Regions from separate parts of the Paenibacillus sp. cl141a genome, predicted to be linked through region 2. Evidence: predicted binding sites of a transcription regulator. Region 2 holds the regulator's gene; each other region holds the start of a gene.
The links. The regulator LexA, encoded in region 2, represses DNA repair genes until DNA is damaged. The targets are predictions, from matches to a motif close to CGAACATATGTTCG.
Positions count from the first base shown of each region.

Region 1: the regulator LexA is predicted to act here: its motif matches at 4,265-4,278, upstream of BMX45_RS05930 (SPL family radical SAM protein).
Region 3: the regulator LexA is predicted to act here: its motif matches at 6,766-6,779, upstream of BMX45_RS18955 (YhjD family protein).
Region 4: the regulator LexA is predicted to act here: its motif matches at 5,598-5,611, upstream of addB (helicase-exonuclease AddAB subunit AddB).

Region 1 covers NZ_FNZO01000002.1:176,301-184,552, forward strand. Annotated here, with positions in the region: gene cls (cardiolipin synthase) at 1-1,265, shown strand, start outside; gene BMX45_RS05915 (YitT family protein) at 1,433-2,350, shown strand; gene BMX45_RS05920 (serine hydrolase domain-containing protein) at 2,410-3,480, opposite strand; gene BMX45_RS05925 (TetR/AcrR family transcriptional regulator) at 3,524-4,105, opposite strand; gene BMX45_RS05930 (SPL family radical SAM protein) at 4,334-5,407, shown strand; gene ligD (non-homologous end-joining DNA ligase) at 5,390-6,307, opposite strand; gene BMX45_RS05940 (ATP-dependent DNA ligase) at 6,313-7,218, opposite strand; gene BMX45_RS05945 (non-homologous end joining protein Ku) at 7,225-8,154, opposite strand.
Region 2 covers NZ_FNZO01000008.1:231,145-239,396, forward strand. Annotated here, with positions in the region: gene BMX45_RS21505 (FixH family protein) at 1-302, opposite strand, end outside; gene BMX45_RS21510 (HAD family hydrolase) at 584-1,375, opposite strand; gene BMX45_RS21515 (hypothetical protein) at 1,419-1,943, opposite strand; gene BMX45_RS21520 (DUF896 domain-containing protein) at 2,103-2,309, opposite strand; gene BMX45_RS21525 (LysM peptidoglycan-binding domain-containing protein) at 2,601-2,972, opposite strand; gene lexA (transcriptional repressor LexA) at 3,149-3,775, shown strand; gene BMX45_RS21535 (hypothetical protein) at 3,843-4,649, opposite strand; gene BMX45_RS21540 (RNA polymerase sigma factor) at 4,642-5,178, opposite strand; gene glnA (type I glutamate--ammonia ligase) at 5,499-6,827, opposite strand; gene BMX45_RS21550 (MerR family transcriptional regulator) at 6,888-7,298, opposite strand; gene BMX45_RS21555 (methionine gamma-lyase family protein) at 7,380-8,252, opposite strand, start outside.
Region 3 covers NZ_FNZO01000006.1:299,706-307,957, forward strand. Annotated here, with positions in the region: gene BMX45_RS18915 (hypothetical protein) at 1-161, opposite strand, end outside; gene BMX45_RS18920 (TerC family protein) at 256-957, opposite strand; gene BMX45_RS18925 (TVP38/TMEM64 family protein) at 1,473-2,084, shown strand; gene msrA (peptide-methionine (S)-S-oxide reductase MsrA) at 2,178-3,143, shown strand; gene BMX45_RS18935 (DUF2188 domain-containing protein) at 3,283-3,465, shown strand; gene BMX45_RS18940 (YitT family protein) at 3,530-4,222, opposite strand; gene hmpA (NO-inducible flavohemoprotein) at 4,715-5,920, shown strand; gene BMX45_RS18950 (Crp/Fnr family transcriptional regulator) at 6,121-6,630, opposite strand; gene BMX45_RS18955 (YhjD family protein) at 6,812-7,198, shown strand; gene BMX45_RS18960 (YhgE/Pip domain-containing protein) at 7,228-8,252, shown strand, end outside.
Region 4 covers NZ_FNZO01000009.1:50,566-58,817, reverse strand. Annotated here, with positions in the region: gene BMX45_RS22030 (site-2 protease family protein) at 1-208, shown strand, start outside; gene BMX45_RS22025 (RsmE family RNA methyltransferase) at 281-1,051, shown strand; gene mtaB (tRNA (N(6)-L-threonylcarbamoyladenosine(37)-C(2))-methylthiotransferase MtaB) at 1,054-2,397, shown strand; gene BMX45_RS22015 (NUDIX hydrolase) at 2,485-2,940, shown strand; gene BMX45_RS22010 (Na/Pi cotransporter family protein) at 2,937-3,908, opposite strand; gene BMX45_RS22005 (class I SAM-dependent rRNA methyltransferase) at 4,118-5,491, shown strand; gene addB (helicase-exonuclease AddAB subunit AddB) at 5,797-8,252, shown strand, end outside.

The DNA.
Region 1 (8,252 bases), on a different contig from region 2:
AACGATTGAAGATTCGCAAGCGGGGTTCCCGTTTGTTTCAGGAAATCAGGGCACATTTGTGGGATCGGGCGGCGGTCGTCCGAAGAAAAGGAGATATGAACAATCCCGGCTTTCATCATAATGACCGTTTGTTCAATCTGCTCAATCACTTGTCGGAGAGTCCCATCACGGGCTGTAATCAAAGCCGGGTGTTGACCGATGGGGAAGAGACGTATGAGGCCATGCTGAACGCCATGGAGGAGGCCAAGGATCACATTCACGTGGAGTTTTACATCTTTCGCCATGACCGGATCGGCACGAAGTTTCAGGACGTCATGATTCGAAAAGCGCAGGAAGGCGTCAAGGTGCGCCTGGTTTGTGACGGGCTGGGCAGTTATAAACTCAAGAAAACATTCATTCAACGCTTCAAAGAATCGGGAGTGGAGTTCTATTTCTTCCTGCCCGCCATGGTCTCGATGTTCAGCCGTAGAATCAATTACCGGAACCACCGCAAAATCGTCGTCGTGGACGGCACGATCGGTTTTCTGGGCGGCATTAACGTCGGGGACGACTATCTTGGCGAATATCCGAATATGGGCTACTGGCGCGACACGCATCTGGAAATAAAGGGGGATGCGGTCTATTTTCTGCAAAATGTGTTTCTGCACGATTGGAAGCTCGCGTCCGGAGAGCGCATTGCGGATTTCGGGCTGTTTCCGGAGCATCAATGCACCGGGGAGGAGCAAGTGCAGATATTGAGCAGCGGACCGGATCTGAACTGGAATGCCATTCAGGAAATGTGCTTCGGGGCGATTTCCGTGGCCAAAGAACGGATATGGATCACCACGCCGTATTTCATTCCCGATGAAGGTATTTATGAAGCCCTGAAGACGGCTGCGGTGAGCGGCGTGGACGTACGGATCATTATTCCGGATCACGCCGATTCCCGCCTCGTCAAGATGGCAAGCTTGTCCTACGTGGAAGAGCTGCTGGCAGCGGGAGTCAAGTTCTACGAGTATGAAAAAGGGTTCATCCATGCCAAGGTGCTCATTGTGGACGAGCTTCTCGGTTCGGTCGGTACGGCGAATATGGATATGCGGAGTTTCTTCTGTAACTTCGAGCTGACGGCCGTACTGTTCGATCGGCTGCCTATTGAGCGGTTGGTTTCGGATTTTAAGGAAGATCTGCAACATAGCAGGCTTATTGATGCGGAGGGTTTCCGTCAGCGCGGAAGATGGCAGAAAGCGGCCGAAATTATGTGCAGGATGCTGTCGCCATTGCTGTAAAAGTAATATTTTACATGAGATGTGAGAATGACGGAAATCCGAGTAAAAAGCAGGATAAACTGCGAAAAATCTATGTCCCGCTTTTATTTATATGATAGAATATTTATATAGGATCCACTTATAAATATATATTAGCTTAGTTTCATAAAGTTGAACGGGGGAGATTTATGTCAAGTGATGTGAAGATTCTGGCGCAAGTGAAAGCGGAGCAGCAGAAGCCGGAGAATCCCAAGGCAGGCTCAGCGACCTTGAAGCTTCTCCGCCGTCTGGTGTTCTTAACTTTCGGCGCGATTTTGATGGCAGTAGGGCTGGAAATCTTTCTGGTGCCGAACAAGATTATTGACGGAGGGATTACCGGAATCTCGATTATGGTTTCCCATATCACCGATATTCCGCTGGGTGTATTCCTGACTTTGTTCAATCTTCCGTTTTTGTTTATGGGATATAAACAGATCGGAAAAACCTTTGCATTATCCACGCTGTTCGCCGTATTGGTCATGTCCGTCGGCACTTATTTCCTGCATCCCGTCGATCCGATCACGATCGATCCGCTGCTTGCGGCCGTGTTCGGCGGCGTGCTTCTCGGAATCGGGGTCGGCCTTGTTATCCGGTCCGGCGGTTCCTTGGACGGCACGGAAATCGTGGCCATTCTGATCAACAAGAGAACGCCGTTCTCCGTCGGCGAAATCGTGATGTTCATCAACGTATTCATTCTAGGCAGCGCAGGTTTCATTTTCGGCTGGGACCATGCCATGTACTCGCTGATTGCGTATTACCTTGCGTTTAAATTGATCGATATTACCATTGAAGGCATTGATCAATCCAAATCGGTTTGGATTATCAGTGATAAGCATAAGGAGATCGGTGATGCGCTGACCCAGCGTTTGGGACGCGGCGTAACCTACCTCGAAGGCGAGGGCGCTTATTCCGGAGACAGCAAGAAGGTTATCTTTGTGGTTATCACTCGCCTGGAAGAAGCAAAGCTCAAATCCATTGTGGAAGACTGGGACTCCCAGGCCTTCGTAGCCGTCGGCAACATCCATGATGTGAAGGGCGGCCGCTTTAAGAAAAAGGCAATCCATTAATACAATCATTTCAGGCTCCACCCGGTGCGAGAGTTAGCGCGGGCGGAGCCATTTTTTGTTTAAAGAGTATCGGCTTGCAGGCGCAGCGCCTTCTTCTCGCGCAAATAATGGCGAATGATTCGCGACATGGCCTGCACGGCGGCGGATTGACCGACGGCCTGGTTCACGGTTCCGGTGAAATAGAGGCCCGACTCCGGGTGATGGAAGGCAAATGCCCCGGATTGGCCCCAGTGGCCGATGAGTCCGCGTCCCAGACTGAAAGGAGATAGCGGCTGTCTTGAAATGCCGATGCCATAGAAGAAGGGGCCGGGAGCAAACAGGAAGTTCCACTGCCTCTGGAGCTCCCCCAAATCACCCAGCGGAAACAAATCCCCGTTAAAAAAGGACCGCAAAAACGTCATCGTTTCCCTTGCCGTGGAGACGATCCCGCCCTCCGCACCGACTGATGCCATATACAAGGGAAGGTCCAGTCGCTTCTGCTTGTAATGGAACGGAACGGGGGACGCATCCTCCGGGTCATGATAAAAATAGGTTTGCGTCAGCTTGAGCTTGTCGAAGATGTATTCCTGGAATACGGCCTGAATGGATTCGCCCTTGATATTCTCGATGATTTGGCCAAGCAGCCGATAGTTGGTGTCGGAATATTGGGCTTTTTTCTGCTGTCCCGGTTTGAATTTAGGCGTTTTCCTTTTGGCCGCGGCCAGGACTTGGTCCAGGCTCCAAGCTCGATCCTTCCCGGCGATCAGATTCGAGAAGACGGTTTCCGAGAAATAGTCCGGGATGCCGGACGTATTGGACATCAAATGCTGAACGGTGATTTCTTCGCCGTAATCCCTGTTCTTAAACCTGTGGAGCCCGGTCATAATCTCTTCGGGCAGGTGCTTGCCAATGGGATCATGGAGCTCCAGCCGCCGCTCGGCGCGTAATTTCAAGAGTACGGCAGTCACGTACAACTTGGTCACGCTGGCAATGAAATAGCGGTCGTCAGGCTGCATATCACCTCCGCTGCCGACTATGGACAATGACCGCTCCTGGTCCTCGACGCACATCACCGTGCTAAACACATTTCTTTTATTGGCGATTTGAGTCACACATGCATCCAGAACCGCTTGTTTCAGGGGTGTTCCCATTCCCGTTCTACCTCCCGCGAACCGTAATTTTTCGTTCTTTTAGTTAGATTCCGTTCTCCTCACGTTTCCGAGCACGCGCAGCACGTATGAACGCTTCAGCGGCTTCGTCCATCATATTCATCATCTGCTCGTCATCCACGTTCTTCGTGAACAGATCGTTTGCCACCATGACGCAGAGACCTGTCTGAAACACCTGCATGTTCAATAAAATAGATTGCAGCTCCTGATCCGAAAATCCGCCGAGCTCCGGATCCTGCCTCATTAATCCGATCACCTCGCCCAGTTGTTCCGGCGTATTCTTCATATGGGGATTGTCCTTCATCATGAGGTCCGGATAAAGCACGGGATATTCCTTGGCAAAGCGGAGACTTGCCATGCCGATATCCCGGAACGGCTGTCCGGATTGCTGCTCCATGATCATGCCTCTGGCCACATGGAAGGCTCTTTCGACGACCTGCTGAAGCAGTTCCTGGACGTCGTTGAAATTGACATAGATCGGCGCGATGGAGCTGCCGAGACGTTCGGCTACTTTTCGGATCGTAATGGACTCGATGCCATCCGTTTTGGCAATGTCGAACGCGGCTAGCACGATATCTTGTTTGGTAAACTTCGTTTTTGGTGCCATGATGTCTACAGCTCCTTAAGTTATTCATATGTAGAACGATCAATATATATCACTTGATATATATTGATTATAATGAGTAATTGGACCGATTTCAATCCGATTCTCATGAAGCGTTCATGGAATCATGATTTGTAAATCCAGTAAAACCCACTTATAATAAGAACATATGTTTGTTAAAATAAAGAATAATGACATAGAGCATGGCAGGTCCAGGGAGGAGGAAGCGGAATGGCTCGTACGCAATATGAACGCATAACCACCAAGCAAACATTAAACCGAGTGAAGGAAGAGCGGATGCCCTTCGATTGGTCCATCAATCCGTATCGAGGTTGCGGACATGGCTGCAGCTTTTGCTACGCCCGCGCATTTCAATCGTTTATCGGGATGGGAGCGGAAGACGAGTTCCAGCACCATATTTTTATGAAGTCGAATGCGGCGGAAGCGTTGGAGAAGCAGCTGTCGAGCGCGGCGAGGAAGTTTAACTATGACATTGAAGCGATGCGGAGATCGATCGGACAGGTGACGATCGGAACGGCAACCGACCCGTACCAGCCGATCGAGGGCAAGGAGACCCTTACGCGGGAATGTCTGAAGCTGCTCGCTAAATACCGCATTTCTACCAGCATTACGACGCGTTCTCCGCTCGTATTGAGGGATTTGGATATCTTGACCCGGATGGAGAACGTGTCCGTCAACATGAGTCTCAACACGCTGAGCGGGGACGTCATCCGGAAGCTGGAGCCGGCATCGCCTCATCCGGAGGCCAGGCTTGATGCGATTCACAGATTATCGGCTGCTGGCATTAGAACAGGCTTGTTTGCGGCGCCTGTGCTGCCCTTTTTGACGGACGAGGAGCCGGAACTGAAGGAGCTCTTGTCCCAGGCAAAGGGAAGAGGCGTTTCCTTTGCGATGATCTCCTTGCTGAGACTGTCGCGCGACGTGAAGAAATGGTACCTCGAAACACTGAAATACCACTTCCCCGAGGTGGTTCAATCCTACCGCGAGTTATATGGACAAGGGGCTTATGCGGAAGAGCATTACGTTCGTTCCTTCAAGTCGATGGCGTCCAGGCTGTTGAACGAATATGGGCTGAGCGGATTGACCATGGGGGCACCTGCTGCCGTCAACCGATCCGGACCGATTGCAGCCTCGGAGAATGATACATCGGATGAAGGGGCCAACGATAACCCTGCGGGGGAATGGGCTGCTCCTGTACGTCCAAGGAAGCTTCCTCAACCGGCGGCCCCGGTTTCCGGAGAGGAACTAACTCCCGATGTTGAGCAGCTATCCTTTCCTTTTTGACGCTGCCTTACCCTTTGGCTTCAGATGCCGGATGACATTTTCGATCGGTTGGGGCGGCAGGGTCTGCAGCAGGTCGCCCTTTTCCCTCAGCCGTTCTTCGATGTTCAGCAGGTGAAACTCCGTGGGAGAAACGTCCTGGCGGACTTCGTCCCACGTGAGCGGCGTGGAGACGGTCCCGAGCCGCCGGGCCCGCGGGGTATAAGGAGCGGCGAGCGTCCTTCCGCTGTAGTGCTGAAGATAATCGAAGTAGATTTTATCGCCGCGGTTCTTCTTCAGCCGCTCGATGGTGAACAGCTTCGGGAACTTCTCCGTCACGTATTGGCCCACGAATTGGCCAACCGTTCGAAGTTCATCGAACGTTACGCCTTCCGGAATCGGAACGATGATCTGCACTCCGGTCGCTCCCGAGGTTTTCGGGACGGAGGACAGGCCCAGGGAGCTGAGCACGTCCCCTACAATGGCCGTCGCCTCCATAATCCGGGGCTCCTCCGGGAGCGTGGGATCCAAATCGATCATCCATTCGCAGGGCAGATGGCTGCCTGCCAGATGCAGGGAAGGGTGAAACTCAAGCGCAGCCAGATTCCCCAGCCAGAGCAGTTCCGGCAGCCCGTTGAGCAGCACGTAGTTAATATTTTCGTGCACATAAGTCTGGACAAAAGGCGGCAGCGGCTCGGGTGCATTTTTCTGGTAGAAGGATTCGCCTTGGGCTCCGTGCGGGTACCGGATGGTCGTGAGCAGCCTGCCCCGGCAGTACCGCAGCAAGAACGGAGAGATGGCCGCAAGCTTTTGCAAATACATGGCCTTGGTAATGCCGGCCTCCGGCCACAGCGGTTTGTCGGGATTCGTAATTTGAATCTCTTGCCCCTCGATCGTCAGGGTGCCTTTAATGGTACGAGCCATATGGTTTACACCCCCTCAATCGATACGAGTTTGGGATGGCGCATCATGCCATCCTGGCTCCACTCGAGAAATGTGACCTGGACTGATAAAGGCTGGTTAAGCCAGGCCAGCTGTTCTTTCTTCAGGTCGGTATGGAGCGATCTCCATATCGCGTCGGCACGATGGTTTTCGGCATATTGCAGCAGTTTCTTCTTCGTTTGCTCATTGAGCCCCAAGGAAGCCCGGCCGATGTAGTTCCCCTCGTCGTCTGCGATGACGAGGCTGGCTACGCGACCTTCCCTGATGATCATGGCGACGGCGGAGGCTGCCATGTTCACGGCAATTTTCTTTTTGTACCAATCCCGATGCTTTTTGCCCTCACGGTAAGGCGAGGAGAGGCGCTTCATGACAATGCCCTCCCAACCGCGCTGTTCCGCCCAGTCCCATAACGGTTCGCCTTCAAGAAACAGATCGGCGGTCAGCAGGCCTGGAATGTCGGAAACCGTCCCCTTGAGACGATGATGACGTTCCAGATAAGGCAGCTTGCGCAAGTCCTCGTCGCCATCCACCAAGAGATCGAACAGCACATAAGTAAACAGAGGAGCGCTCGTACTGACCGTACGCGAACGCTCCCGCTGAAGAACCTTCTGAAAGACGGGGCGGCCAAGCTCCGGATGAAAATACACGACCTCGCCATCCAGGAGAAGACGCCGATCCTGCAGGACGGATAATGCCTGAACGACTTCGGGGTACAGGGATGTTTTGTCGAGCAGCTTGCGGGAATACAGGGATACGCGATTCTGGTCAAGCCCGGCCAGAATGCGTACGCCATCCCATTTCAGCTGATAACCCCAATCTTCGCCGGTCGTAATCTGATCCGTCGAGATCGGAGCCATCGGCTCTTTCGGCAGCAAATTCTGCATCTGTCCCATGCGGCTTTAGGATGGGGAATCGGTTTTCTTGGATTTGGTCGTCCGGCGTTTCGGTTTCGGAGCATCCGCGTCAGCTTCCCCGCCGCTGACCTTGGCTGCAGGCTCTTTGGCAGCGGTCTTCCGGGTCGTTTTACGCGGCTTCGGCTTGGTGCCCGGGTCCGTTCCGATCGGCTTTACGGCCTCGATGCTGGCCTGAAGGGCCGCCATCAGATCCACGACGTTGGTCTCCTGACGGGCAGGGGCAATTTTGATCTCTTCGCCGGACACTTTGCTGTTGATCAGGTCCAGCAGGCGTTCGCGATAATCATCCGTATATTTTTCAGGGTCGAAGGGAGTCGACAACTGGTCAATCAGCAGTTTGGCCATATCCAGCTCCTTGGCGTTGACCTCGGTTCGCTCAGGCAAATTCGGGACCTGCGAAATCGGCCGGATTTCATCCGGGTAGAAAATCGTCTCGATCGACAGGCATTCATCCAGCACACGAATCGCAGCCAAACTGCTCTTGGAGCGAATGGCAATTTTTGCGATGCCGATTTTGCCGGACTGCTTCATCGCTTCCAGCAGCAGCCGGTATGCATTGGCACCTGCTTGATCCGGCGAGAGATAGTAGGTCTTCTGGAAGTAGATCGGATCGATCTCGGTCAGATCGACAAAGTCCAGAATGGTGATGTTTTTGCTGTTTGCTTCGGCGAGCTGATCAAGCTCCTCTTTTTCGAACAACACGAATTTCCCCTTCTCGTACTCATAGCCCTTCGTAATCTCCTCCCAGGCAACCTCCTCTTCACATACCGGACATTTGCGGATGTAGGAGAGCGGGCTGCCGCACTCCTTGTGAATGTACCGCATCGAAATATCCTTGTCTTCCGTAGCCGAGAACATCTTCACCGGCACGTGCACCAGACCAAAGCTGATCGCGCCCTTCCAAACCGTATGCATTCTATGAAACCTCCTATCAAGTTCTAATATGTTTTGGGTATGACCATGTAGTAAGCTCAATAAACGACGACTATAAATTTTTGAACTACCTCTAGTAG
Region 2 (8,252 bases):
ATTTTGTAGACCCCGCCCTGATCATGCTTGACCGGTACCTTTGCCTGAACGCCTCCGCCTTCCAGTGTCACTTCGAATTCCACGTCGTTTGCATCTTCGACCGGGCTGCCGGCTTGTGTTACCTTCGCTTCGATCAACACCTTCTCGCCTGCCTTAATGCTCTCTGGCGTCAGAGAGAGCTCTACGATGATCGGCTCCGCCATCACGTCATCACTGGGCTCCGCCTTGCTGTCATTGCATGCGGCAAGCGCAACCGCCATCAACACCATGGCTGCAATAAAGGCCATCTTTTTCCTGGTCATCCAACCACCTCTTTTACGAATTCATGCTATGTATGATTTATTCACGTAATGGTCCATTCCAAAGAGCGTCATTTTACTAACTCATTATATCGTATTATTCTTTAACTTCTATCTCATGCAGCTTACAATTGTGTGACGTTTGTCACTGCCAACATACTCTTTCCTTTGCAAACATGGCAACCAACAAAAAAACAGCCCCGAATCGCAGCAGCTGCTGCCAGGACTGTTCCTATGTAGCTAATATATCTTGTAGAGTAGTTGTGAGTTCTTCATCACGTCATTTATAAGGACGCCACAATAGCATGCAGCTCGGATAAATGTTTGATCTCAAACTTCGGCTGAATGGCCGGATCATGAGGCCGGTCTACCCGATTGATCCAAACCGTATGCAGTCCTGCGGCATTCCCGCCTTTAATATCTGTGGTCAACTTATCTCCCACCATCACGGCCTGATCCGCTTCAACGCCTAACAGATCAAGTGCATGCTTGAATATGGAAACATCCGGCTTGCCTTTGCCGAAATCACCCGAGATTATAATGTGGTCAAAATAAGGGACCAGTTCCGGAACGCCATCAAGCTTCTCCTGCTGCAAATCCGGACTTCCGTTCGTTAGAAGCAGCAGCTTCACGTTACCCTGCAATTCTTTCAGCACTTCAAAGGTTTCTTCATAAACGTAAGGTCTTGTTCTGCGTTCCGCCGCAAATTGCGCTGCCAATTTCTCCGCCAACGCTTCATTATCAACGCCAAGGCGATGAAGTCCGCGCCGCCAGGATTCTTTGCGGTAAACGGGAGCCAATTCTTGCAGCTTTCGGAATTCGGGCTGGGATCCAGCCGTAAAATTAGCCCACAAGCCCTCAAACGGATTGATCCCGATCATCTTGGTAAACGCAAAAGTATCATAGGATTCATACAATGCTCTTGCTTCCTCACGCACCGCGGCTAAAAGCGCGCCGGCATCAACGCCGGTTGCCGTCGCTCCGGCTCGGCAAGTCACTTCAAACGCTTCTTCTACACTGCGTTCATCCCACAATAACGTATCGTCTAAATCAAACAAAACCGCAGCAATCGGCATTTCTCTCCCACTCCTCATCTACATTGTGATCTACTCTATCGGGTTAGTTGTGCTCCACTGGAATTTGATGAGTCTTTGCAAACTCTTCCAATCTTTCGCCCATGGCTTTGGTATCGTAAAGATTCATCATTCGTGAGAACACCCAGTTGCCTGCTTTTCCCTTGCCTTGGATCACGACGGAACCCGAAGCCAATTTGATTTTCTCGATATCGGATACGGCCAGACGGCGTTCCCGGTTGAACTTCATGGTCGACACGGAGGCGCGCTCAATCTTCAAATAAGGCTTGCGGAGAAATATCATGAGCGCCAACAGGATATACAAGCTGACGCCAACCCAATTCAATACATCATTGCTTCCGCCGGCTGCCTGTGAAGTTGCCGTTCCGAGAAGCGCATACAAACCGGCCAATGCAACAAGCACTAACGGAAGTACATACTTACGACCCTTAAACACGTCATGCTTATCACTAATCGCAGACCCTTGATACGAGGTCAATCCCTGCTTTTTGCGCTGTTTGTTAAGCTGCGACATATTTTTGCTGACTTTTCTTTCCCATGAACGTGACATTTGGTTCCCCCTGAACTCATAATCAAAATGTTTATAAACCATATAAACTTGGGGTAACCGTAATCGATTATCCGAATGACCGGTACCCCAAGTATTATTATGCTATCCTTCTATCTGTTCACGGATCCGCTGAATATAAATCCTTGAACGGTTAATCGACTAGTGCTTTAATCGCGGGCCGCCTTTTTGTTCGTTTTCATCAACCCATTCAATCGATTCCAGCTGTTGTCTAAAGTTACTGCGAATATTGTTAAGGTATATTTCCCGAAGCTCGGCCCGTTCTTTTAGCTCCTCCTCGGTCAACCCTTCATTCTTCTTCTTTCTTGCTAATACATTGATGCGTTCTACCAAAGTATCGATGTCCATGACTTCTCCTCCAATTTCGATATCATGTATAACTAAAACATGTGAAAAAGAGCTTGTCAAGGCAACTGGGCCCTTGCAAGCTCGTCTAAGAATAAATATGAACATATGTTGCGTATAAATGGATACCGTCTATGGAGAGGTAATCCATAGTCATCTATTGTAAACGCGCTATTACGCGTAAAAGATTCAATCTGATAAGCAGAATATGATGTTCAGTAAACAGGAAGCAACCAACAGTACTTGGTGAATATTATGGAGAATGATTGCCTATAGGTTAGGAGCACCGTCAAATCACCAAACCGGCAATGACAGCACTTCTCCAGCCTGTATGTCAGGACCCTTCAATCCGTTCATTCTTCGAATGCTATCCAAATATACGCGCGTATCCATATCCGCCGGTTTATGAAGGGAAGCAATTCGCCACAAGCTATCGCCATATTGAACGATCACCTGCTTCTCTCCAGTCGGCCTCTCTGTCCCACCGGCAAAAACGGAATATGCACCTGTCCAAAAGATGGCCACAATTAGCAGGGTGAACAACAGTTTATTCAAAGGGATCGAAGCTATCTTCGATTTCAAGTAAATGCCCCAATTCTTCGATGATTGTTCTGTTACCACCGGAACGTTCTCATAAATGCTGCGGTATGTACTGTATTTCAACATGGAATCATCATCTCCCAAACAAGTGTTCTCTTATGGATTCATCTTAACACGAACACTTGTTTGATTCAATACCCAAAAGAACATTTGTTCTATTTTTATTTTAGAACTTATGTTTGTACGAACGGTAGTTCTATGTTATAATTTTCCCAAACGTTACTAAATGGGGTTGATACGGCATGTCGAAAATATCCAGCCGCCAGCTGGCGATCTTAGAGTTTATCCGCAACGAAGTTCGTAGCAAGGGTTACCCGCCTTCTGTCCGGGAAATCGGCGAGGCTGTCGGACTAGCCTCCAGTTCTACGGTCCATGGTCATCTGGACCGTTTGGAGAAGAAAGGCCTGATCCGCCGTGACCCTACGAAACCAAGAGCGATCGAGTTGCTTGGCCAAGAAGAATCCGAAAGCGCGAATCTGTTTACGCACACCATTGCCAGAGTGCCTGTCGTCGGGAAAGTCACAGCAGGCGTACCGATTACGGCCATGGAGAACATTGAAGATTATTTCCCGCTCCCGCAGCATTACGTGGGCGACGATAAGGTGTTCATGTTGTCCGTAGTCGGCGACAGTATGATTGAAGCCGGTATTCACAGCGGTGACTACGTCATCGTTCGCCAGCAGCAAACCGCGGACAATGGTGACATTGTCGTAGCAATGACAGAAGAAGATGAAGCAACCGTGAAGACCTTCTACAAGGAGAAGGATCATGTACGATTGCAGCCGGAGAATCCTACCTATGAGCCGCTGCGCTTGAACCATGTAACGATTCTCGGGAAAGTGATCGGTCTCTTCAGGGACGTGCACTAATTTCATAGATTTATGAATAAGAGGTTACCTTCCTTAATGGATGGTAACCTCTTTTTTAGGACATGCACTAGAACGTTCCGGTCTTACGCAACCCTAGAACCAACGCATTTTGCGTAAGATCTAATTGATACCTTCTTTCAGAAACATAATCCGGCGCACCTTCGCCTCCCGGTCCCTCGGTAGACTGCAGAACAAGCTTATTCTCCTTCACCTCAGGGACCGTACCGGGTCTATAATAGGAAAAGTAGGATGCCAAGGATTCATCCTGAAATCGAAGCTGAACGGCTTTACCCGTTTCATGCTCTACGGCGAACGCATAGATTTGTATGCCATGACAGTCCCTATATTGCGGTGCGAGTATAAATACATCGGCATCTTGAAACGGCAGGCGAATCATATCAACCGGAGCAGATGTCGGTTGAATAAATGTAAGACCCTCCAGCGTAGTGACTTCATTTGTACCTTGGTTAGTACTATACTGCACGCTGTAGTTTCCGGTAAACGACCGATCCGTTTCGATCCCGAAGCAGCTCGGTGCACCCAATGTCGTTATTTTTTCCTGTCCAACTGCAATAACGTTTAACCTTCCTTCATCCGTTACCCCTTGTGCCCGGATTGTCTCCTCCCTATAAGGAGGCATAGTCCCTGCTCTCTCTTGTTCCTGACTGCCAAAAGGCAACTGAAAGGCTAATAAAATAATCAGAAGCATGAACCCGCCAGCCAATCCAACTTGTAGGTACTTTCGACGTCTAGGCTTACTGTCGGTGAAAATCACGGACCTATGCACGTTTTTTTTCATTTCGGACGTGAACTTTTCATCTGAAAAGGGAGCTTTTTTAGCCCGGCTGTACCAGTCTGGTTTATCCTCACTCATCGTTCTTCTCCTTCATTAGGTTTTGTACTTTTTTCCTGGCCCGATGCAATCTGGATTTTACGGTGCCTGTCGCAATATGAAGCAGCTCCGCTATCTCATGCATTGGCATTTCATAGTATAAGTCCAGGACCAACACTTCCCTAAGCTTGCTCGGCAAAGTCATAATCATTGCCCATATTTCATCCGTATACTGCTCGTCCAAATATTCCGCTTCCGCTGACCGGCTTGACGAACTGGCGATAAGCTTGTCTTTAAGGATGACTTTCCGAAAGAAAAAAGCCTGTTTGTACCGGAACGCCGTATGTCGCGTGATCGTCAGCAGCCACGTTTTCAGCGTCGCGTGACCGCGAAAGGTATGTATGCCGTAATAGGCCTTAATAAAGGCTTCTTGTGCAATATCGTCTGCCAAGGCATGCTGTTTGGTCAAAAAATACGCATAATTCCATACATCATTTCCATATTCGTTCATGATTTTATCCAGCGTCTGGCTGTCCATGACCGTCATCTGCTTCAAGTATTCGAGCTCCAACCGATTCACCTCATCTAATTAGAGTCATGGAAGCGAGGAAAGGTTCCTTTTTTCGCAAAAAAAGAATCTCCCCGTAGGTAAGGGAAGATTCTATTCTATAAAGTATAAACAATCCGATCTTTCTATTGCGCTAAAATGTTGATATAAAGATACTACTTAACATATCCACTTACAATCCTAATATTGGGCTTCAATATATGAGAACTATACCGACTCACAAATCATGCTGTTTACTAATGAATTTTAAATGCTGAAATCATGTCTGCTCATGTCTGCATTTAAAAAATCCCCGCTGCCACTTGGCAGCGGGGATCCCTCTATTAATACATTGTAATGTACTGATCGCGTTCCCATTGGTGAACTTGCGTTCTATACATATCCCATTCGATCTCTTTCAGCTCGTAGAAGTGAGCCAGCGCATGGTCACCGAGTGCATCCGAGATGACTTCGCTGCGGATCAATTCGTTGAGCGCTTCTTTCAGGTTTGCCGGCAAGCTTGGGATGCCTTCCTCGATGCGCTCTTCTTCCGTCATCACGTAGATGTTGCGGTCGATCGGTGCCGGAAGCGACAGCTCACGCTTAACACCGTCCAAGCCAGCTTTCAGCATGACAGCCAGAGCCAGATACGGATTCGCCGCCGGATCCGGGTTACGCACTTCAATGCGCGTGCTCAGACCGCGGGATGCTGGAATACGAATCATCGGGCTGCGGTTGCTTGCAGACCATGCCACGTAGCAAGGTGCTTCGTAACCAGGCACGAGACGCTTGTACGAGTTCACCGTCGGGTTCGTGATCGCAGCAAACGCGCGTGCATGCTTAAGAATACCCGCCATATAGTTCCGAGCCGTTACGCTCAGGCCAAGCTCGTCGCTCTCATCAACGAACGCGTTCTCGCCGCCTTTGAACAGCGATTGGTTGCAGTGCATGCCGGAGCCGTTTACGCCGAATAACGGTTTTGGCATAAAGGTTGCAATCAGTCCATGCTGACGAGCGATCGTCTTAACAACCAATTTAAAGGTTTGAATCTGGTCAGCCGCTTTGATCGCATCTGCGTACTTGAAGTCAATTTCGTGCTGGCCCGGTGCTACCTCATGGTGAGAAGCTTCGATTTCGAAGCCCATCTCTTCCAGCGTCAACACGATGTCGCGGCGGCAGTTCTCGCCGAGATCGGTAGGCGCCAGGTCAAAGTATCCGCCTTGGTCATTCAGCTCCATGGTCGGATTGCCTTTTTCGTCGGTTTTGAACAGGAAGAATTCCGGCTCCGGACCGACATTCATGGAAGTGAAGCCCATCTCTTCGGCTTCCTTCAGTGCTCTCTTCAGAATCCCGCGCGGATCTCCTGCAAACGGGGTGCCGTCCGGCATGTAAACATCACAGATCAGACGTGCGACGCGGTCCTCGGATACCCAAGGGAAGATCATGAAGGTATCCAGATCCGGGTACAGGTACATATCGGATTCCTCGATACGAACATACCCTTCGATGGAAGAACCGTCAAACATCATTTTATTATCAAGCGCTTTAGGCAGCTGGCTTACCGGAATTTCAACGTTTTTGATCGTTCCAAGCAAATCTGTAAATTGCAAGCGGATAAATCGAACATTTTCTTCTTTGGCGATGCGTAGAATGTCCTCTCTGGTATAACTCACTTTATCCTCTCCTTTTTAAATAAAAACTAGACTCCATGAAGAATGACAGCATGGCAATCCTTATTTATTAAAAAACCGGGATAATTCCCCTTGAATCAATGAAACCTGACCCGGTCTTTTAGCGGTAATCAATTCCTGCTTCAGCAAACGGCGCAGCTGCGACTCCGACATCTCACGGCGTCTGTTCTCCGTATCCGGCGTAATGACGGTAGCCTCTTCAGACTCTTTCGTGACCGGGTTCATGACTTGTTTAATGCCGGCAATGTTCACGCCTTTTTCAATCAAAGCCTTAATCTCTAGCAGTCGCTCCACATCATTGAAGGAAAACAGGCGTTGGTTGCCCGACGTACGGGCTGGGACAATTAAATTATGCTGCTCATAATAGCGAATTTGTCTGGCAGATAGATCCGTAAGCTTCATAACAATGCCTATCGGAAATAACGCCATATTCCTCCGAATCTCATCACCCATATCTCATCAACCTTCCAAGTGGTTATTCTGATCCTATTGTACATTTCCTGATCAGCCACGTCAACCGCATGTAAGGATAACTCACAATAGTTTACGATCTTTCATGTTTTGGAGTGCCATAAGTACCCCATATTTAACATGAGAATAAGTCAAACCACCCTGCATGTAGCCGATATAGGGTGAACGGATAGGCGCATCCGCGGACAATTCCAGGCTTCCTCCCTGAATGAACGTGCCTGCCGCCATGATCACCGGATGCTCATATCCCGGCATATCCCAAGGTTCGGGAACCACATGGCTGTCCACGGCCGCGGCCCGTTGTATCCCTTGAACAAAAGCGATCAGATGTTCCGCTCCGCTAAAAGATACCGCCTGGATCAAATCGGTACGCTCATCCTGCCAGCCCGGCTTGGTCGTAAATCCCACGGCTTCAAACATCGCGGCAGCATAGACGCTCCCCTTGATGGCTTGCCCGACGGTGGAAGGTGCCAGGAATAAGCCCTGATAGATTCCTCGAGTCGTTCCCAGCATAGCTCCGACTTCACGTCCGATTCCGGGTGCAGTCAACCGATACGCCGCCTGCTCGACATAGGCTGCTTTGCCGCATATGTAGCCGCCGGTTTCGGCAATGCCGCCGCCAGGATTTTTGATTAGAGAACCCGCCATCAGATCAACGCCGACCTCCGTCGGTTCCAGACGCTCCGTAAACTCACCGTAGCAGTTATCCACAAACACGATTACATCCTCGCGAATGGACCGTATACGGCTTACCATCTCGCCAATTTGGGCAACGGTAAACGAAGACCGCCAATCATACCCCCGGGAGCGTTGGATACCGATAACTTTCGTTGAAGGCACGATGGCACTCTCGACCCGCTCCCAGTCAATGTCCCCTTGTTCTGTCAGCGCCACCTCACGATAGCCGATACCGAAATCGCGCAGCGATCCGGTGCC
Region 3 (8,252 bases), on a different contig from region 2:
CGCTCATTGTCCGGCTGATCCGGATAAGCTTTACGGTACAGCTCAGCCGGATCCAGACCGTGATTCACGCACCACTGGGCAAATACGAGGATCATCATATCCTCATCCTGACGGTACGATTCCGCTATCCGTTCTTCTACGGACTTTCCCGCAGATTCCATGCATTACTCCTCCTCATGCGAACAGGGTTTTATGGGCTCTGTTCGTTCATGAAGACATTATACCGCTTGGTTCCGGTTCAGACAAAGTCTTAAACTAGTCGACCATCTTAACCTGTACCGGGTTGCTCTTCGCTTTGTGCTCATTCTTCTTCTTCATCCAGGTTCCGATGCCGATGACGATGGCAATGACGATAACCTCAAACCCGTACTTCACGACGCCATTTGCGAACCAGCCGTGAATCATCGGCTCTTCCACCACCATCTTCGATGCGGTCCAGGCTAACACCGCAGCGCCGATCGTGATGATAATCGGGAAGCGATCCGTCAGCTTCAGGATAATAGTACTGCCCCACACCATGATCGGAACGGAAATCGCAAGTCCGACAATAACGAGCATGAAGCTTTCACCGGCAGCGCCTGCTACGGCAAGAACGTTATCCAGTCCCATCATGGCATCCGCGATGATGATCGTACGGATAGCCGCCCACATTTGGTTGCCCGCGGAAATTTCATGCTGCTTCTCATCGACCAGCAGCTTGTAGGCAATCCACAGCAGCGCGATGCCGCCGATCAAGCGCAAGCCGGGGATCATCAAGAGCTGGACAACGAGCAGCGTGGCTACGATCCGTATGATGATCGCGCCGACGGTTCCCCACAGGATGACCTTCTTCTGGTCCTCTTTCTGGACATTGCGAGCGGCGAGACCGATAACGATAGCATTATCGCCTGCCAGCACAAGGTCAATGAGGACAATCGACAGCAGCGCGGTCCAAAATTCCATCGACAGCAAATCCATGATTCCCCACCCTTTCTTCATGTTCCGATTAGGCTTTCACCTACCGATGTCCACCACCCAAAAAAACGCTGTTCCCTTCATCGATAGGGTCTACAGCGTTTTTTGGGCGCAAAAATAGACCTCCACCTCATCATGAAACAATCAGGCAAAGGTCTCGCTAAACAACTTATCGTTGCCAATAAAGCCGGGGATGGTTAGTCCCGTAATGACGACTTTACTTACGATATAGAATTTATAAGTCATCGGCAGAGCCCATGAAATTCTATACCGCAAGAAAACCTACCGTTGAAGTCGCGGTTGTTCATCCTTGATAAGGCCGCGACAGAGGTTTTCTTATGAAGCTACTCCCCTTTGGGAACTATTCGGTTGGACACATTATAACATACGAAAAATCGCTTGTATATTCAAATTTTTCCATAGTATCGATTGCGAGAGTCTTCGAAATACGGGCAGCATGCCTGTTTTTTTGCTATCATGGTGCTATTCAGGTCAACGATGCAAAGTGAGGATTCTACATGAAGAGATGGATCATCCCCATCCTATATGCGGCAGTACTGGCACTTGCTTTTTCATACAGGCATGATATCACGGAGTGGTTGGAGAGCGATCCCCCGCTCTTCCTCATGATCCTGCTGGCAGCCCTGCTTGCCTTATTTCCCATTGCCCCCTACAAAGTGGTCATCGCTATTCTCGGGTATGCATACGGAACCGTCTGGGCGGCCGCCATATCGTGGTTCGGAACGACGATCGCCGCCGTCATCCTGTATGCGGCTGTGCGGTCTTTATATCAGGAGCCCGGCAGACGGCTGCTTGGGAAATACACGGCTTTACACAGGTTTACGACCGCGGTCGAACGGCGCCCCTTTCAGTCGATCCTGCTCGCCCGCCTGCTGCCCGTGATACCCCAAATGGCCGTCAATCTATATGCCGGCGTCGCCTCCATCCCATTCTGGACGTACACCGCCGCTTCCGCCATCGGCAAAATTCCAGCCATCCTCCTGTACGCCTGGCTTGGCAGCGGATTGGCCGATCATCCGGTCATCTTCGCGGCTGTTGCGGCAGCGCTTATGCTGCTAACCGCTTTGTTCATGGCCGCTTTCCGGTGGTATAAGGGGAGAACGACATAATCGGAGCAATATTTTGGTTTCCTTGACCAAAATGATTATAATAACAATATGACTTACATTTTATATTGTTATAAAACGATGGAGGGATAATAGATGAATAATCGTTCAACCCCAAGCGAATTGGCTACCTTTGCGGGAGGCTGCTTCTGGTGTATGGTCTCTCCCTTTGACGAGCTGCCGGGCATTCTGAAGGTCGTTTCCGGTTATACTGGCGGCCACAAGGAAAATCCGACCTATAAAGAGGTATGCTCCGATACCACAGGCCATTATGAGGCCGTTCAAATCACCTATAACCCGGAAGTTTTCCCATATGAGAAGCTGCTCGAGCTTTTCTGGCAGCAAATCGATCCTACGGATGAGGGCGGACAATTCCATGACCGCGGGACATCTTACCGGACGGCTATTTTTTACCATACGGAGGAGCAGCGCGAGCTTGCGGAGCAATCCAAGCAGGCCGTGGCGGCCAGCGGACGTTTCGACGGACCGATCGTGACGCCGATCATCCCGGCGAGCACCTTCTATGAAGCAGAGGAATACCATCAGGATTACCACAAGAAAAATCCGAGCCATTACAAACGCTATCGCAAAGGCTCCGGACGGGAGGATTTCATTGAGCAGCACTGGTCGGAGCCTGTGGATACCGCCGAGCTTAAGCAGCGCCTGACGCCGATCCAATATGAAGTGACGCAGAACAACGCAACCGAACCCCCGTTCCACAATGAGTATTGGGACCATCACGGGGAAGGCATTTACGTTGATATCGTGTCCGGCGAGCCGCTCTTCAGTTCTACGGACAAATACGACGCCGGCTGCGGATGGCCGAGCTTCACCCGTCCGATTCGCGAATACAACATCAAGGAAAAAATGGATCTCACCCACATGATGGTCCGCACCGAGGTACGAAGCAAAAAAGGAGACTCTCACCTCGGCCATGTGTTCGACGACGGGCCCGGACCGAACGGGCTCCGTTACTGCATCAATTCCGCTGCGCTCCGGTTTGTGCCGAAGGAAGAGATGCAGAAGGAAGGCTACGGCGAGTATTTGCAGCTGTTCGAATAAAATCCAAGTTTCCAAGTGCATTGCCCTTGAAGGGGCAATGCACTTTTTATGGGGTGTGGTTGAACCCGTTTATTCAATTTGGCTGCACGGGGTAATATACAGTACATACGATGAACAGTTGAATTGGAGGGATCGTACCATGCCTTGGAGCAAAAATGATTACCCGCCATCCATGAAAAATCTGGAGCCGCGGGTGAGGAATAAAGCCGTGGAAATTGCCAATGCCTTGCTGGAGGAGGACTACGATGAGGGACGTGCCATCGCCATCGCCACCGCCAAGGCACAGGAGTGGGACGAGAACCACCCCAAGGACGAGAAGTAAGCGTATCAAGCACATGAAAGAAGCTCACCCTACATGCGGGTGAGCTTCTTTTATTGGGACCGCATTATGAACGGCCGCTAACGGTATGCTGCGCTGTTTTCGGAGTAACCGGAGTGCTTGGGGCACGGACCGCCTTCCGAACCGGTTTCTTTTCCGCTTTCTCGGTACCGTACGTCACTGTGATGGTGATCACTTGCCCGGCAATCGATACGGCTAATATAGTATATAAGGTTTCAACCAGTGGCATATAGAATAGCGATAATAGCAGTACTACGGCATCCATCAGGAAAAACACCGTCCCTACCTTAAGCCCGCTCCACTCGCTGAACAGCACGGAGATTACGTCGTCGCCGCCTGTCGCCCCGCCATAGCGGAGCACGATGCCGGCTCCAAAGCCCGTCAATAATCCGGACAGCAGCGCGGCTGCCAGCAAGTTATGATTCAGATCGATAACCAGCGTGGAATACCGCTCGATCAATGCGTAGAACAAGGTGAACATGCTCGCCGCAACAACGGTATTGAAAATGAATTTCCGGCCCTTGATGAACAAGGCAATCAGCAGTACCGGTATGTCCATAAGGACCATACTCAATGCTGGCGGAATATCAAGCGCATACTTGCCAAGCAGCGCAAGGCCGACAAAGCCGCCTTCGGTCAAATGATTGTGAAAATTAATGTGATAATACGTAAAAGCCATTAAAAACGTTCCGAACAACATCGCTGACATGGTGATAAATGTGTTTTGTCTTTTCCTCATACAGGATCCCTCTTGTCGTAGTAGATTGGTCAGACATAGGCCAATCTCTACCTTGAGGCAACCTGGAGGAGTTCATCCTTCGAACCATAGTTCCCATCCTTTCGTAGAGACCGTCCTTGTCTTCAGACGTCCGACTTCGCTCTACAAAGGAAGCTATGTGTATGAGAGATCATAACGTTTCCAAATCGTCCTTTGGGGATTCGTCCTTCGGGGACACATGGTATCCTGATCCTTTCTCGTTTTAGTTAGAGTGCTAACATTATTATAACACAGTTGGCATACAAGCTAAACAGCAGGCTTGAATGAATTGGAATCTCTATATGGAATATGTAAAAAATCCGGCTTTAAGAACCTCCCTCGCCTAAAAATGTTGTTCACATATTCGCTAAATCCGATGTGACTTAAATCACAAGAGCGGCTTTATCGCCTGTCTATACTTAAAAGGGAACACCAATTCGACTAAGGTATCTTATGAATCAAGGGGGAGTCTGCATGTTAAGCCAACGTACGATTGAGGTCGTTAAATCGACCGTGCCGGTTCTGGAAACCCACGGCACGGCGATCACAAGCGCATTTTACCAAAAATTGTTTCATCATCATCCGGAACTTCTTAACATATTCAACCATGCGAATCAAAGGGAAGGAAAACAGCCCTTTGCCCTGGCCAATGCCGTATACGCAGCCGCGGCCCATATCGACCGTCTTGAAGCGATCGTCCCGGTTGTTAAACAAATCGGACACAAGCACCGGGCATTAAACATTTTGCCGGAGCACTATCCGATCGTCGGCGAAACGCTGCTCGGCGCCATGAAGGATGTGCTTGGCGATGCCGCAACGCCCGAAATTATCGAGGCTTGGGCCGAAGCTTATGGCGTCATTGCCGATGTCTTTATCGGCATCGAAGCGGATATGTACCAGCAAGCCGCAAACAAAACCGGCGGCTGGAGCGGATACCGTAATTTCGTCATTGACCGGAAGGTGGAGGAAAGCTCCGTCATTACTTCCTTTTATCTGGTACCTCAGGACGGCGGGGAAATTTCCGATTATCTACCCGGCCAATACATCACGCTTCGGGTAAAACCTGAGGGCGAAGCCTATTATCATAATCGTCATTACAGCCTCTCGTCCGCACCCGGATATCCTTACTACAGAATTACGGTGAAACGCGAAGACGAGCTGGATGGAAAGCCTGCCGGCATCGTCTCCAACTGGCTGCACCGTCATGCCGAGGTCGGGACCGTTCTCGAGGTCACGGCTCCGGCCGGTACCTTTACGCTGGATACGGACTCCGATCTTCCGCTTGCCTTGATCAGCGGCGGCGTCGGTTTGACTCCGATGGTGGCCATGCTGGAATCCGTGCTGCTGAATCAGCCTGAACGGAAAGTAACCTTTATCCATGCGGCCAAATGCGGCAGTCAGCACGCAATGAAGCTGCATATTGATGAGCTCGCCTCGCAGCATCCGCAGCTAAGCACGTACGTCATTTATGAACAGCCGGAAACGGAAGACACTTGCCACCAAACCGGCTACATCGATCTGGAGTTTCTTCGCAAAACGGTCGATTCGAAAGCCGACTTCTATTTCTGCGGGCCGGTTCCGTTCATGCGTGCCGTGAACGGCCATTTGAAATCGATGGAGGTGCCTGCTGACCGGATCCACTATGAATTCTTTGGTCCGGCCGGTACGCTGGAAAGTTAATATTAGTCTAACCGTATCTCAAAACCAAAAAGGATGCCCTTCTTCTGCATGGGGGGCATCCTTTTTGGTTTGATGCCTTCCGGCGGCATCGATCAGCCGCGAAGGGTGCATCGACTCATTGCTCTGTCCGTGCATGCTCGTTCAGGGTTCTATAAAACCTATGTATAAAGCCGGTTCAGGCGTCGGCAAAGGGATATGGGCTAAACGTGCTTGCCCTGCTCTCGCAGCAGCCGGTTTACCGTTTCTCTCCTTACCCCGATCAGTTGTCCGATCTCTTCCTGAGTCAAATATTCGGTCAAATGTATCCCTTGGGAATACTCATCCAGCCATTGGATCAGCAGCTCCAGCCGCTCCGCCGGCCCGCCCACGGTTAAGTGATCCAGCCGCATCTGCATGAACCTCACCTTTTCCTGCAGCAACCTGGCAACCTCGAGCGGTTTTTGCGGATCCTCTTGAAGCTGTCGATACCAAGCTTCTGCCGATATTACCTCCACTTCGCTCTGAATCAGCGCGATCGCGGTTCCATGCGTTTCCTTCGGGCTGATCAGCGAGTGATGGGGTACCGTTTCGCCGGGATATAAAATATTGAAAAGCACCATATTGCCGTTGGCATGCAGACGGGTCACCTTAAACAATCCGCTCCGAATGTGATATAAATGATCCCCGCTATCCCCTTGCCGGAACAATATTTCGCCTTTATGCAGTATCATGGTTAATCTCCTCCCGAAAAAATGCAGTTATCAGGAGTGTAAACGATATGCCGCCATGAATCCACCGGGGGTGATCACAAATGCCAGAAATTAATGGTTGCAGGCCGAATAAGGATGGCATACCATGTATATAATAGAACGTATGTTCTTGTATTTTTTCATGTCCGGGGATGTGTCTCTTATGATGAAACCTTCCACTCCTCCTCCGCCTTCGGTCGAAGACGAAGCCCTGATCAAAGATTATCTGCTGCATGACCTGCTTCAGTCTGTTCTCGAACGGGATATTGGAATCCTCAAGACCCTCAAGCTCAAAATGGCCGATATCTATATTTTAAATCTGCAGCATATCCAAAAAGGGATTTCGGCACAAGCCTGGTCCATTCAACAGCAGATGAAGCGGCGCGGCATCCGGATTCAAAGCAAGGGCCGTACCTCCGAGGAATGGCTGCAGGTGCATTATCTGTGCCGCGGGTATGAAGGCAGCCTGCTCTGCGATCGGCCTTCTCTCAAGGAAGAGATAAAGGATCGGCTCGTTTCGTATCTTGGCACGGATTTGGCGGCATACTAGCTCCAACTACGTACAAGACAGGAGCGCTCATGAAGAATATTTTCCATATATATTCTGCCGATATCCGTAGAATCGTCAGCAATTGGGCTGCAGCCGTCATCATCGGGGGTCTTGCCCTCCTTCCTTCTCTATATGCCTGGTTTAACATCGAAGCTTCCTGGGATCCCTACGGCCAAACCTCAGGTGTATCCATTGCCGTTGCCAACCTGGATAAAGGCACCACTCTTCGCGACCAGCCCATTAACCTGGGCAAAGAAATCGTGGAGTCCCTGCATCACAATGAGAAGCTGGGGTGGCGGTTTACGGAGGACAGCGAGAATGCGATACAGGGGGTGCGGCGCGGCACCGATTATGCCGCCATCGTCATTCCGGAGAACTTCTCCGCCCGGATCGGCACCGTACTGACCAATGAGCCCGTCAAGGCTCAGATCCTCTATTACACGAACGAGAAAATCAACGCCATTTCGCCCAAGGTGACGGCCCAGGGGGCATCTGCCGTCGTGGAGGAAGTCAGCAAAAATTTCATCAAAACCGCCAACGGCACCATCTTCGAGATTTTTAACACGCTCGGGATCGAGATCGAGAACCAGCTCCCTGCGATCAACAAAGTACGAAACTTGCTGTTCCGGCTCGAAAAAAGCTTTCCCGAGCTCAACGAGGCGGTGAGCACGGCCCAGCAGGATATCAAGCTGGCCAACCGGTTGGTTCAGCAGGCCGATGCCGCTCTGCCCCGCCTTGAAGGGATTGCCGCGGACGGCAAGGAAATGGCCGGTGCGCTGGCGGAGTTCGCGAATCAGGCCGCAGGGGCCTCGAAATCGCTGGAACCTGCGCTGCGGCAGGACTTGGAGGTGCTGGGTGCAGCCACCGGAGGGCTTTCGCAAGTGCTGGACGCGCTAGGGCAAAAAGGCATCGACCCGAAGGAGCTGGCCAGCCGCCTGAACGCTGCGAAAGAGCGCGCTGAGACTGCAGCGCAAGCCGCGGCCCGGCTGGGGCAATTGTTCAAGCGGCTGGGCTCGATCTCCCCGGCGGCGGCTTCCGCGGTGGACAAGCTCGA
Region 4 (8,252 bases), on a different contig from region 2:
CTACCGGATTCTAGAGAATGCGCTGCCGCCGCGTCTTAGCGCGAGGATTCAGAAGTTTGAGCAATGGTCGATCCTTTTCTTCCTGTTGATCATACTGTTGCCTGTGTTCCAGGATTATACGATCAACCCCCTGTACGATGCGGCACATGCGCTGTCTTCCAAATTTTTGGACATGTTCATTATGATGACCGGCGGTTACCGGCTCTGATTTACTCTGGTCAGTTTGCGCGAAAAGTTGTATGATGGGGTTTGGCGATTTTTGAGTTAGGTGAGGATAGAGATGCAGCGATATTTTGTGGCTCCCGCGCAATTCGAGGGAGATCGTGTTGAGATTACGGGCGACGATGCCCGTCATATTGCCAAGGTCATGCGTGGCAGGCTTGGCGATAAATTGATCGTGAGCGACGGGGTATCCCGCGAGGCCTTGATGGAGATTGAACGCATCGATGCAGGCAGCGTGCTTGCCGTCGTGATTGAACCCATGGAGATGTCGCAGGAACCGCGTCTGCAAGTGAGCATTGCCCAGAGTTTGCCGAAAGGCGACAAGATGGAGACCGTCATCCAAAAGTGCACCGAGATCGGCGCGGTGTCCTTTGTTCCCTTCCTGTCGGAAAGAACGATCGTTCAATACGATGCCAAAAAGGAAGGAAAGCGGCTGGAGCGCTGGCGCAAAATCGCGAAGGAGGCGGCTGAACAGGCGCATCGCAACCGGATTCCGTCGGTTGAACAGCCTCTGACGTGGAAAAATCTGCTTGCAGCGTTTTCCGGCTATGATGCCGTATATTTTTGTTATGAAAAAGAGCAGGGGTCCCAGCTGAGGGACGTGATGAAGCCTTTTGCAGAGCAGGCGCTGCGTGAATCGGCCAAGCCTGCCAGCTTGCTGCTGGTCGTTGGGCCCGAGGGCGGCTTTACGGAAGAGGAATGCCGAGCGGCCGAAGCTGCGGGAGCCGTAGCCGTGGGACTCGGAAGGCGGATCCTTCGCTGCGAAACCGCCGGCATGACGGCGCTGGCCTGCGCACTATACGAATCTGGAGAAATGGGGGGCGTTTGAACATGCCATCCGTAGCGTTTTATACGTTGGGTTGCAAAGTCAATTTTTACGATACCGAGGCCATCTGGCAATACTTCAAGAATGAAGGCTACGACCAGGTGGACTTCGAACAAACCGCAGATGTTTATTTGATTAACACCTGCCACGTTACCAACACAGGGGATAAGAAGAGCCGCCAGATGATCCGGCGCGCGGTTCGCCGAAATCCCGAGGCGATCGTGGCCGTAACGGGCTGTTATGCCCAAACCTCGCCAGCGGAAATTCTGGATATTCCGGGCGTGGATCTCGTCATCGGGAACCAGGATCGCGAGAAAATCATGGACTTCATTCATGACATCGAAAAGACGCGCCAGCCGATTAACGCCGTGCGTAATATCATGAAAACCCGGGTATTCGAGGAAATGGACGTACCGGATTTCGCAGAACGTACTCGCGCATTTCTGAAAATTCAGGACGGATGCAACAACTTCTGCACGTTCTGCATCATCCCTTGGTCCCGCGGTTTGTCGCGAAGCCGTGATCCGAAGAGCATCATCAAGCAGGCGCATCAGCTGGTCGGAGCGGGCTATAAGGAAATCGTGCTGACCGGTATCCACACCGGCGGATATGGGGATGATCTCGAGGATTACAGATTGTCCGATTTGCTGTGGGACCTTGACCGGGTTGACGGTTTGGAACGGATCCGCATCAGCTCCATTGAAGCAAGCCAGATCGATGAGAAGATGCTGGACGTGCTGAACCGATCCAGTAAAATGTGCCGCCATCTTCACATTCCGCTCCAAGCGGGGGATGATACGGTACTGAAACGGATGCGCCGTAAATATACGACGGAAGAATTCTATAACAAGATGGGCCTGATTCGTCAAGCGATGCCCGATGTGGGCATTACGACGGACGTCATCGTCGGCTTCCCTGGCGAAACGGATGAGATGTTCCGGAACGGATATGACCTGATGAAGGCAATTCAATTCTCGGAAATGCATGTATTCCCGTATTCGAAGCGTACCGGCACGCCGGCGGCACGAATGGAGGATCAGGTGGACGAGGAAGTGAAGAATGCGCGTGTGCACGATCTGATCGACTTGTCGGAGCAGCTTCAGCTTGCTTATGCCGAGCGTTTCGTGGGCCAGATTCTGGACGTGATACCGGAGCGCGAATACAAGGGTGCTCCGAAAGGCGGAAAAATGCAGGGTTACAGCGACAACTACCTGCAGCTTGTATTCAACGGATCGCCTGATCTCGAAGGCAAGCTGTGCCGCGTAAAAGTAACCAAAGCCGGTGTAAATGAATGCGAGGGCGAACTCCTGAGCGTCATGGATCATGGATTAAAGGCAGCTGCCCAGTAATATTCCATAGCGGCCATACCAGACAAGGATTTCATTTCCTGGCTACCGGAAGTGGAGTCCTTGTTGTACATGAAGGAGGAACAGGACATGGCATATACACAAATTTCCGCGGGCGGCGTTGTATACCGTTATCATGAAGGGGCGCTTCAGATCCAGCTCATCTTGGACCGTTATGGAAAAACCTCGCTTCCCAAAGGCAAGATGGAAGCCGGTGAAACCGTCGAGCAGACGGCTCTCCGAGAAATACGCGAGGAGACAGGTATTGTCGGATCCATCACTTCTCCAGTGGACATTATTGCATATAAATACCATCATCCCGAATTCGGCCAGGTCGACAAGGAAGTTCACTACTACCTGGTTAAGGCAGTAGGAGGCATCCTAAAACCCCAAATCGAGGAAATCAACGGGGTGGACTGGTTCGAGCCTCTTGCCGCATGGAGGAAGCAGCGGAGCAACGGGTATAATAACAACGATATCATCCTGCGCAAAGCGCTGATGCTGCTTGAAGTCGCTATTCCGGCGGATGAAGATATGAAATTTTAGGACGGCAATCGCTTGTTCCAGAAAGGCAGATAGCATAGAGGAAGCGCGATCAGCGAGCATACGATGTTAAACAGGGTTTGCGCATGGGCGATTTGCCCGGCCGGATCTGCGGCTAACCAGCCGGATACGGCGGTTAACCCCGCTGTGAACGGAATGAAGAGCAGGACTCCGCCGATATTAAGCCCCAAATGGGACCAAGCCACGAATCGTCCGGCGCGGCTGCTGCCAATCGCTGCGATGAGCGCCGTCACGCAGGTGCCGACATTGGAGCCCAGCACGATCGCGACGCCGATCTCGGGAGGCAGCGCTCCGCTGGCGGCGAGCCCCATAGCCATGGCGATGACGGCGGCGCTGCTGTGCATCAAAGCCGTCAGGATCGCACCGGCTGCAATGCCCCAGAGGACGCTTTGCGAGGCGTGGTCAAGGAACCATTGGAACAACCCGAGGCTTTGAAGGGTCGGCCCAATGGATTGCATGATTTGTATCGCGAGCAGCACCAGCGAAAATCCGGCGACAGCAAGGCATAAAAATTGGCTGCGGATCAACTGGTTTTTTAACTTGTCGTGACTCGCAGGTACGCGCTCGCTGACCAGAACGGCTCCGACCCACAGCATCAGGGAGAGGACAAGCAGAGGCATGGCGGCTTGTCCGATCTGCAGGCTGATGAGTTCGGTGGTTACCGTCGTGCCGATGTTCGTGCCGAGAATAACACCCAAGGTACCGGACAGGCTTAACAATCCGGCATTGGCAAAGCCTATCGCCAGCACGGTTACGGCGGTGCTGCTCTGCAGCAGGGCCGTGACCGCCGTGCTGGCAATCATGCCTTTCAGGGGCGTGGATGTCGCTTTGTGGAGCCATTTATGCAAGAGCGGTCCGGCCCAGCGCTGAAGGGCGACCTCCATGACCTTCATGCCGAACAGAAACAGGACAAGACCATAACAGACGGGAAACCAGAGCGTGGATAGCATGATGTTCTCCTTTTTGTAAAATAAGGTGGGAGCGGAGTTTCCAGCAAAGCCGAAAGTCATCGGTCATCGCAAGAAAACGATCTCTTCACGCGGTCGGGTAACTGTGAAAGCACGTCGGTCGATGTTTTTCTTAATTACGTATATGACCCTTGGCGGACATGCATGCCTATTGCAATAAACCAGGGGATTACTTTAAGGAGTGAAATACAGTGCCATCGGTTATTTTGGAGCGCAGTCGAAAAAAGAGACTGGAGCAGGGGCACCCTTGGGTGTATAAAAGCGAGATTGCTTCTGTCGAGGGCGAGCCCGAGCCGGGCGATATCGTATCGGTGTTCAATCACCAAGGCCGTTTTCTTGCCTCCGGGTATTACAATCCGCAATCGCAAATCACCGTGCGCACCGTTTCGTATGAACCGGTCGAGGCGATGGACAAGGCTTTTTTCGCCGCCAGATTTCAGGAATGCCTGAAACACCGGGAGCGGTTTATCGGAGACGAGAACGCCTACCGGCTGGTATACGGCGAGGCTGATTTTCTGCCGGGGCTGATCGTGGACCGTTTTGCCGACGTGCTGGTCGTGCAGCTACTGACGCTGGGCATGGACCGATGCCGTGCGGACATCGTGGACGCGCTTGTCGAAGTGGTACAGCCGAGAGGAATTTACGAGCGCAGCGACGTTTCCATCCGGGAACTGGAAGGGCTGGAACAGCGCAAGGGAACTCTTTACGGGGAGTGTCCCCGCCACGTCGTCGTGACGGAGAACGGCTTGAAGATCAAAGTGGATATCGAAGAGGGTCAGAAGACCGGATATTTCTTTGATCAGCGGGAGAATCGGGCATCCATCAAACCGTTAATGACCGGTTGGGGAAGCCGCAGCGGGATTACGCTTCAGGCCGTGGAGCGGGACGGTGAGAAGAAAACCCTGCCGGTAAACAAAAGCGGAAAAGAAGTTATGTTCCCGTATTGGGACGGCGCAACGGTGCTGGAATGCTTTTCGCATACGGGCAGCTTCACACTGCATGCATGCAAATACGGCGCCAAGAAAGTCACCTGCCTGGACATATCGGAGCATGCCATCGAAAGTGCCAAAGAGAACGTGGAATTGAACGGATTCCAGGATCGCGTGGAATTTGTGGTGGATGACGCCTTCCAATATTTGCGCAGCCAGGTAAAGGGTTTGGAAGAGCGCGAGCAGCGTGCCCAAGGGGACCCAAAAGTGGATACCTCGAAACCGTTGACCGCGGGCGGGGGGCGATCCTGGGACGTGGTCATTCTGGACCCGCCGGCGTTTGCCAAAACCAGGTCGGCCGTCAAGGGAGCTTGCCGCGGGTACAAGGACATCAACCTTCACGGCATGAAGCTGGTCAACGAGGGCGGATATCTGGTTACGGCAAGCTGCTCGTACCATATGCGGCCGGATTTGTTCCTGGAGACGATCCAGGATGCGGCGAAGGATGCCGGCAAAATTCTGAGATTGGTGGAATGGCGTGCGGCCGGCAAGGACCATCCGCAAATTCTTGGGGTCGACGAGGGACATTATTTGAAATTCGCCGTCTTTGAAGTGCGCAGCAAATCAAAACTGTAGACATCCCGGTTTGGCGGTTCATGTAGAGGATCTTGCAATGGTGGATAACCACGATGGCAGGGTCCTTTTTCATATGTCCGAAATCGTTGGGAATGGGAATTAAATCCAAACGTATGTTCCACCAATCAGGACTTATGTTATACTAGTAATCAGCATCTTTTTTGATAGAGTCGAACCATCACGCAAGATTTGACATACATTTTTGATCTTGAACTGCTAGATTCAAAGGGCATGATTTCACCGGATCAGCAGCTGGTTTTGAAGGTGAAAGAGTCTCTTTCGGCAAGATGTAAAGGAGGCATAGCATGAGCGTTCAATTTGTTATCGGCAGGTCGGGCAGCGGCAAGAGCACGTCGATCCGCCAAGAGATGATCGAACGGTTGGAGCATAATCCCAAGGGGGATCCGATGATCCTGATCGTTCCGGAGCAAGGGTCCTATGAAGCGGAGCACGCGCTCGTCAATGCGGGAGGCATTCGCGGAATGATGCGCGCACAGGTGCTTAGCTTCCGCCGTCTGGCTTACCGCGTCATGCAGGAAACCGGCGGAGCCGCGAAAGTGGCGATCAGCGAGGAAGGCAAGCGGATGCTGCTGTATAAAATTCTGCGGAGGCGCAAGGAAGAGCTCCACATGTTCGGCGCCTCGGGAGAGCAGCATGGCTTTGTCGGCAAGCTGAGCGAGTTGTACACGGAAATGAAGCGCTATTGCATTGACGCCTCATGCGTGGAGGAGCAGCTGGGACAGATGGTATCGGGCTCTGGGAATTCACCGATGCTGCGGCGGAAGCTGGAGGACATCGTAACGGTCTTTCGCGATTTCGAGCTTGAAATTTCACGGTTTTACATGGATGAGGAAGACACGCTGGTCTCATTGGCTGAGGGTGTGGCCGAATCGGAATATATCAAGCGTGCCGACATCTGGATCGACGGCTTCCACGGCTTTACGCCGCAGGAGTACCGGGTGCTGCGGGAGATCATCGCACATGCCAAGCGAGTGACGATCGCGCTGACGCTGGACAAGTCTTACCGGAACGGGACGGTTCCGCATGAGCTGGATCTCTTTCATCCTACTGCGGTGACGTACATAAAGCTCAAAGGGATTATCGATGAGATCGGGCTGGAGGCGGAGCACCGCATTCTTCATCCCGATGTTCTGCCGCGGTTTCAGGCATCTCCCATGCTTGCCCATCTCGAGCGCGGTTATGATCGGAAGAGACGCTGGGTGGAACCGGATGAAGGCCCGGACACAGCGAGCAGTCCAAACCGCGGGTGGAAAGGTCTGCTTTTACACGCTGCCAGCCATCGCCGGGCCGAAATCGAAGGAGCTCTGCGCGAAATGCTGCGGCTGGCACAGGAGGAAGGGGCAAGATACCGCGAAATGGCTGTTTTTGTCCGGAATATGGGGGACTATGAGCATCTGATGGGTCCTTTGTTCAGGGAATACGGCGTTCCTTATTTTCTCGATCAGAAGCGGAGCGAGCTTCACCATCCGCTGGTCGAGTTCGTACGCTCTGCGCTTGATGTCATCGGACGCCGGTGGCGTTATGAGGACGTATTCCGCTGCGTGAAGACGGATCTGCTGCTGCCGCTGGACGGTTCGCTTACCCGTGAGGACATGGACCATCTGGAGAACCATGTGCTGGCCTCCGGAATCCAGGGCACGCGCTGGACGGACGGCCGTCCCTGGAAGGGAGTTCCAAGCCTTTCTTTAGAAGAAGGGGAAAGCGAGATCCGCAATCAGGACGGCATGGCGGCGATCGAGTACGCCAGGAAGGTGATAACGGAACCGCTGCATGCGTTCGAGAAGCGGATGAAAAAGGCTGCGAGCGCGATGGATCAGAGCACCGCTGTCTATCGGCTGCTGGAGGAGTGCGCTGTGCCGGAGAAGCTGGAGCTGTTAAGCCGGGCTGCACTGGATGCCGGGCGTCCTGAGGAAGCCCGGGAACATCGCCAGGTATGGGGGGCCGTGCTCGGCCTGCTCGACCAAATCGTCGAGATGATGGGCGCGGAGAAGCTAAGCACCGAATTGTTTACCGGCGTGCTGGGTACGGGACTTACGGAAATGAAAATGGCTCTTGTGCCTCCGTCTCTGGACCAGGTGCTCATCGGCAGCATGGACCGGACGCGGACGGGCGGGGTGAAATATGCTTTCCTTCTCGGCATTAACGACGGCGTGCTCCCGGCCCAGTTCCAGGATGACGGCATCCTGACGGAGCCGGAACGGGTTCAGCTTGAAGACCGCGGGCTGGAGCTTGCCCCGAGCATATCCCGAAGACTGCTGGATGAACGGTTTCTGATCTATAATGCGCTGACTTCGGCCAGCAAACAGCTGTGGGTCAGCTACCCTGCAGCGGATGATGAAGGCAAGCCGTTACTGCCATCCGAGGTGGTGCGGCATCTGAAGCTGATGTTCCAGCTGGAAGAGGAGCCTTTGTTTCCAAGACCGCATGCCGGGCAATCGGCCCTTGAGCAGGAGGGTTATGCGGTCCGTCCGGACAAGACGCTTGCTTATTTAGCGGGCCGGCTTCGCGACTGGAGGAATGGGGAGGAGATCCCGGATTTGTGGTGGCATGTTTACAACTGGTATGCGGAGCAGCCGGGTTTGCGGCCCCGCCTCACGACCATGCTCTCCTCCTTGTCTTACCGGAATGAAGCCAGGCCGCTCAAGCTGGAAACCAGCAGACAGTTGTACGGAACGAAGCTGCGGACAAGCGTATCCCGGATGGAGCGCTTTGTTGCCTGCCCGTTTTCCCATTTTGCCTC